DNA from 3 places in the Microbacterium sp. ZW T5_56 genome. Region 2 is predicted to be linked to each of the others. Evidence: predicted binding sites of a transcription regulator. Region 2 holds the regulator's gene; each other region holds the start of a gene.
What was found. The regulator LexA, encoded in region 2, represses DNA repair genes until DNA is damaged. The targets are predictions, from matches to a motif close to TCGAACANNTGTTCGA.
Positions count from the first base shown of each region.

Region 1: a site for LexA is predicted at 892-907, ahead of ACI3KU_RS11625 (DUF222 domain-containing protein). Genes of this name have one in related genera too.
Region 3: a site for LexA is predicted at 1,208-1,223, ahead of ACI3KU_RS01245 (DUF222 domain-containing protein). Genes of this name have one in related genera too.

Region 1 covers NZ_JBJDRI010000022.1:6,779-9,046, forward strand. Annotated here, with positions in the region: gene ACI3KU_RS11625 (DUF222 domain-containing protein) at 1-873, opposite strand, end outside; gene ACI3KU_RS11630 (ankyrin repeat domain-containing protein) at 1,260-2,268, opposite strand, start outside.
Region 2 covers NZ_JBJDRI010000040.1:28,410-30,677, forward strand. Annotated here, with positions in the region: gene ACI3KU_RS16325 (LysM peptidoglycan-binding domain-containing protein) at 1-400, opposite strand, end outside; gene lexA (transcriptional repressor LexA) at 650-1,387, shown strand; gene metE (5-methyltetrahydropteroyltriglutamate--homocysteine S-methyltransferase) at 1,451-2,268, opposite strand, start outside.
Region 3 covers NZ_JBJDRI010000001.1:263,868-266,135, reverse strand. Annotated here, with positions in the region: gene ACI3KU_RS01245 (DUF222 domain-containing protein) at 1-1,185, opposite strand, end outside; gene ACI3KU_RS01240 (DUF3375 domain-containing protein) at 1,358-2,268, shown strand, end outside.

The DNA of each region.
Region 1 (2,268 bases), on a different contig from region 2:
GTCGTGTTTGATGGTGCGGGCCATGCTCATGATGCGGTCAACAGCACCGTGAGCGAGCAGCGTCGGCAGGAACACCGACAGATTCGACATCCCATCACTGTCGTCCGTCAGAGTGATGCAACGCGCCTTACGGGCCTCACGATGACGCTCATCCAACGTGACGGGCATCACCTTCTCGGCCACCTCAGCCAGCATGCCCTTCAACCGCCATGTCGTCGTCGACTGCGCCCGAACGACGGCTTCCCCCTCGTACGCGCTCCGCGCCACATCATCAACGATGCCCGCCCCGGCCCGCACGATCACCCGCGCATGCGCAGCAGTGATCAACCCACCATCCAACGCAGCATGCGTCGCGGGGAAACACGTCACGAGCGTGTACGCATCATTGAACTGACGCTGCACCTGCTGATCACTCAAATTCAACGCAGCACCAAACTCAGCCGCCACCGAACGCACCGCCAACTCCACCGAAGACGACGACGAAGACGAAGACCGCGACACCGACGAACCCGCATCCATCGCCCAGCCCAGAACACGCGACCACAACGACGCCTGCACCGCCGCCAACATCGCCGTCACCCGCTGCAACCGACGAGCCTGCTCCAACAACCCCGCCAACTCCCCCTCACGCCCACCCAGCTGACCAGGCACGCCACCCGGCTCCGATGCCACCAACACACCCGGCCCACCCAGTGCCCCAGAGGCGGCAGGGATGGCATGGATGGCAGGGATGGCAGGGATCGAGGCGCCAGCATCCGTGGCAGACCCCGCTCGAGTCGCCGACATCTTGGACACCATTCCCGACACGTCAACAGTCAGGAGAGCGCTCACGCTGTCGTCCCCCGGTCGAGGCGATGTCGTTGAAATGGTCATGCTTCATTCTCTCGTCTTTCGAATCTTTGTTCGAGCGATTCGCATGAGAAACAGATGAGATCTCGGTGAATCGACAGCTCAACGGCGCTGGTGAACGAGCATCCCGCATCCAAAGCCTCGATACGTGACGTTCCAGCGCGAGAGCGCAATTGGGATCGGGTGGCTCAGTTCTCGATTCCCCAACTCGGCGATTGACGTCATCGAGTGCCGTTCACGCTGCCAAGCAGTCGCCCTTCATGACCCGTTCAGCGGCAATGCTGGGTGGTACACACCTCTCGGCGGTCGCCGCCAGAGTTCATCACCGGCGGGGTCAGTCTCCGGAGCTCAGCGGCAGCACAGCACTCAACCAGCCTCAAACGTCAGGAGCTCAACGACCTGTCCCACCGTTACCGGTCGTAACCGACCTCGCCCAGCGGAATCGGCGTCGGGTTCTGCCGCACCCATATCACCGCGAGTTCGCTGAGCCGCGCCACACCCTCGCCGTCATCGTTTCCGCCACGCAGCGCATGGGCGAGATGACGCGCCTCCTGAATCTCGTCCTCCGTCAGCGCGACACCGGACGCCAGACCCGCAGGGATCGACTGAAGCATCTTCCGGAAGTCTGGGCCCCAGTTCGGGCTGCCGTTGTCCAGGATCTCGCGTGAGATCTTGCCGCTGATACGCACGAGCTCGCCCTGCAGCGTCTGCGCCGGTCCGGACGACGGCACGAGCAGCTGCCAGAGCGCCTCGTACTGTTCCTGCCAGGGCGCGTCGGGCACGGTGATGGGCGACACGCCGTCGTGCATGTTGCGGCGGGGCACGGGCTCGACGTCAAAAAGCTCGTACAGCGTCGTCAGCCCGGCATCGGCCTCCGGCAGAAGGTCACGGTTGAACCCCTCGCGGTGAAACTCGAAGCCCTCACCGATCCGCGTGACCTGTGCTCGCTCTTCGTCGGTCACCGCAGCACCGGCGCCGAGCAGGAGCTTCGCGATTTCCGCCATCGCACCGATCCCGATGTTCGCTGTGCGCCGCAGGCCGTGCAGAAGCGGCGTCGCGCCCCGTTCATTCGTGCGATGAGGATCCGCCCCGTGGCTGAGCAGAACGCGCGTTGCGGCGAGTCGCTGACCGCCCGCCGCCGCGTGCAGGGCCGTGTCGCCATATCGGTCCGCACGATGAATGTCGGCTCCGAGCGACAGCAGCAGCGGAATCTGCGCGTCGCGTCCGAGCAAGGCCCGCTCCCACAGCGGTGAGCGATCGTAGGTGTCAGCGGCATCGACATCGAGCCCCTGTTCAGCGAGCCAACGGACCAGATCGTCGGGGCAGTCGACGAACCCGATCGCCGTCCCCTTCGCGTACCCTCCCCGCGCATCGATCAGGGTCCTGTCGAACACGGCGATCAGCTCGGCGGTCGTGGCC
Region 2 (2,268 bases):
CGTCGAAATAGGAGCTCGGGATCGCGAGCGTCTGCCCTGCCGACAGCGCGTCCGTGTGCAGGTTGTTGAGGCGAGAGATCTCGGCAACCACATCACGCGGGTCTGCCTCCGGTGCCACCGTGGTGGCAATGCTCCACAGTGAGTCGCCGGGCATGACGGAGATGTTCGTGAACGTGCCCGCCGGGGCACCGGCCTCATGAGAGGCGATCGCCGAACCGCCGCTCAGGACAGCGACCGCGATCACCGCGATGAGCGGAAGGCTCGCAAGGAAGGTGAGCACGCGACGACCGCGCGCGGTGATGCGCAGACGCGTGCGCGGCGAGGTCTGCGACGACGATGCCGACGTGAAACGCGGTGCCGGCGAGGCGGTGATGCCGGTGGCGATGCTGATGGTGCTCATGTTCTGTCCTCCCTCTCTCGGTATGGTTCGCATCCGGGCCTCGGCCGGGAGGGCCGGATGCGAACCTACGTACCGAATATATGTTCGATGTACGAATCCGTCAACCCGTTTTTCGAATCCCGGCTGATCGAAATCAGCGACACGCTCGAACAAAAGTCCTCGGATCACTCGAAACTCGGATACGGTTTCGATACGCACAGCACACCACGGACCACCGACATTGGCGTTTTCGCCCGAAGGAGCAAGGACATGAGCGAGGCATCCGGCCCCGACACCACGCTGGAGAGCGGCCCCGCGACAGGCTCCGATCGCCCCGTGGAGAGCACCGGACGCACCGGTACCCGACGCCGTCGGAGTCTCAGCGAGAAGCAGCTCGCCATCCTGGAGGTCATTCAGCGCTCCATCGCGCGCAACGGCTATCCGCCGAGCATGCGCGAGATCGGTGACGCGGTGGGCCTGAAGTCACTGTCCAGCGTCACGCACCAGCTGGGCCAGCTCGAGCTCAGCGGATACCTGCGTCGCGATCCGGGCAAGACCCGCGCGATGGAGGTGCTGATCGATCTGCCGGGTACGGCCGCCGAGAACCCCGCAGACGCGATGACCCCGGTGGGCGATGCGGCACTGGTCCCGCTGGTCGGACAGATCGCAGCCGGTGTGCCGATCACGGCGGACCAGCAGGTCGAGGAGATCTTCCCGCTGCCGCGTCAGCTCGTGGGCAAGGGCGAGCTGTTCATGCTGAAGGTGAACGGCGAGTCGATGATCGATGCCGCCATCTGCGACGGTGACTGGGTTGTGGTGCGCGTGCAGAACGATGCCGACAACGGAGACATCGTGGCCGCGATGCTCGACGGCGAGGCCACGGTCAAGACCTTCCGCCGTCGCGACGGCCACACCTGGCTCCTCCCCCGCAACACCGCGTTCGAGCCCATCCTCGGTGATGAGGCGACGGTCCTCGGCAAGGTCGTCGCCGTGCTCCGCGCCATCTGACCCCGCGACCAAACGCCCGAGGCCCCCGGATCTGAGATCCGGGGGCCTCGGGCGTTTGCCAGGTCAGGCGCTGATGCCGACACGGACGTTCTTCGTCGCCGCCACCAGGTTGCGCAGCGACTCCACCGTCTCGTCGTAGCCACGGGTCTTCAGACCACAGTCCGGGTTCGCCCACACGAGCTGGTGCGGCAGAACGTCCACGGCGCGCTGCAGGATGGCCTGCTGCTCCTCCACGGACGGCACGCGCGGCGAGTGGATGTCCCAGACACCCGGGCCGACGCCGTGCGGGAAGCCGGAGTCGCGAATGTCGTCGATCACGTCGCCGCGGCTGCGCGCCGCCTCGATCGAGGTGACATCGGCATCGAGCGCCGTGATCGCGTCGATCACGACGGAGAACTCCGAGTAGCACAGGTGCGTGTGGATCTGCGTCGCGTTGTGTGCACCGGCCGTCGCGAGACGGAAGGAGCCCACCGACCAATCCAGGTACGGCGCCTGGTCCTCGGCCTTCAGCGGCAGAAGCTCGCGCAGGGCGGGCTCGTCCACCTGGATGATCTTGATGCCGGCGTTCTCGAGGTCGGTGATCTCGTCGCGCAGCGCGAGACCGACCTGGTTCGCGGTCTCGGCCAGCGGCTGGTCGTCGCGGACGAAGGACCACGCCAGGATGGTCACGGGTCCCGTGAGCATGCCCTTCACGTGCTTCTCGCTCAGGGACTGCGCGAACTCGGCCCAACGCACCGTCATCGGGGCCGGACGCGACACATCGCCCCACAGGATCGACGGACGCGTTGCACGCGAGCCGTACGACTGCACCCAGCCGTTCTGCGTCACGGCGAAGCCGTCCAGCAGTTCGGCGAAGTACTGCACCATATCGTTACGCTCGG
Region 3 (2,268 bases), on a different contig from region 2:
GTCCCAGCCGGGCGCACCTCCCGCGAGGAGGCGGGCGGTGTCCGCATCAATCGGGACAGCACCGTCAAGTTCCGCACCATCGTCCTCACGCCCGATGAGCGTGAGAACCGGGACCGTGACCGCGACCGTCGCGCGGATAGAACCGATCGCGGTGTCCACACTGCTGGGGGTGTTCGTCAGGAGCAGGTCGGCGAGGATATCGGCGCGGATCTGATCCACCGTCCGCGAATCACAGCACGCAGCGGCATCCGTACCCGCGCCCGTACCCGTGGCTGATTGATCGTCGCTGGCGCTGCCTGCCTCCGCATCCGTGACTGACTGGCTATCGCGTGCGATGCCTGCCTCTGCGCCCGTGACCGACTGGCTATTGGTGGTGGTGCCCGTGGGGGTGCCCTCACCGGTGCTCGCGCCAGGGCCGGTTCGTGCGGTGTCCTTGTTCGCGGCGCGCAGCGCGTGCGCCATCTGATCCAACCGATCCTTCACGCCATGAGCGAGCACCGACGGCAGGAAGGCGTGCAGCGTAGACATGCCGTCCAGGTCGTCCGTGACCCACACGGCCCGGGCGCGGCGCGCCTCGCGATGACGTTCCGTGATCCCGATGTCGCGCACCTCCTCGGCCACGCGTGCGAGCATGCCCTTCAACCGATTCTGGGACTGGGCTCGAGCAAGTGGGAGCGCGCGCTCCACATACTCATCACGCGCAGGGCCGGCCTCGATCGGGAGGCCATGCTCCAAGATCACGCGAACATGCCCCCTACTGATCTCACCCGACGACAACGCCGCATGCACCGCCGGGAAATCATGAACCAGCTGATACGCATCCGACATCCAACGCTGAACCGTCCGATCACTCACCCGAATCGCAGCACCCACCTCCGCCGCGAGAGACCGCAACTCCAGATCTGACTCGGACGACGCCCCCGACGCGCCCGACAGTGCGACAAGATCCGCGAACAACGCCACCTCCAACGCATCCGTCGCAGCCCGCGACCGCGTCACCGCCGCAATCGCATCCACATACGCCCGCACCACCGCGACGTTAGGTCCGTCGAGCGACAGGCCGCCGCGCGGAATCAACGCGTGCGAGGGGTTCGCCGCGCCTCGGCGGCGAGAAACGGCATGTGGAGGATCAGATTCGGCCCTCGCGGGCGGGTCCTTCGCCGGAACTTTATGTGCGAACTTCATACTCCCATTTTTGCGCAGTGAATAGAACAAATATCCGAGCAATGAAGATGTGTGGACAACTCCTGCGGCGATCGGAATGCCCCGGAGGATCACAGAGTCAGCGCCAGGTGATTGGGCGGATGTCGGTGGCCTCAGCCATCATGGAGGCGTCACAACACAGGGAAGGAGCACGATGGCGGCATTCGATGACGCGCTCGCACGGTCCCTCGCGCTGCGGCGCCTTCAGAAGGAGGACACCTCCTGGAAGCTGATGCGTGCGGAGCTGGCTCCCGTGATCCTCGGCATCCTCGGCACGCACCTCGGCGGCGAAGTGCGCCGAATGCCTGTCACCGAACTGGTCGAGGCGGTCGATGCGGACCTCGACGGCCTCCGCGACCTCGGCTTCGACCTTCCTCTCGTCGCACAGGCGTACTGCAGCGCCTGGCGAGCTGACGGCTACCTCATCCGACGTCCGTCCGACGACTCTCGCGGCGAGACCTACGAGCTCTCTGCTGCGGCGCTGGGCGCCCTCCGCACGCTGACGGCCCTGGCCGACCCGCGCCCCGCCATCACCGAATCCCGGCTCACGAGCATCGCGCATCAGCTCTCGTCGCTCGCGACCGATACCGACCCGGACCAGACCCGCCGGCTCTCCTCCCTGCTCGCGCAGCGCGACGCTCTTGATGCCGAGATCAGTCGCGTCCGCGCCGGCGACATCACGGTTCTGGACGATGCCCGAGCCACCGAACGCACCCGCGAGATCCTCAAGCAGATCACCGAACTCCCGGGCGACTTCGCGCAGGTTCGAACGCGATTCGAGGGCCTCAATCGCCTGCTCCACGAGCGGCTCATCGAATCTGAAGACAGCCAGCGCAAGGTCCTCGGCGACGTCTTCCGCGGCGTCGACCTCATCGCCGACAGCGACGCGGGACGCAGTTTCAGTCACTTCCTGCGACTCGTGCTCGATCCGGAGCTGGGAGCCGAGTTCGATCGAGACATCGATCGTGTGCTCGATCGTGACTTCGTCGACCGCCTCGAGCCGGCGGAACGACGCGCGCTGCGCCGACTCCTGCCCACGCTCAAGCGCGAGGGAAGCGACATCCA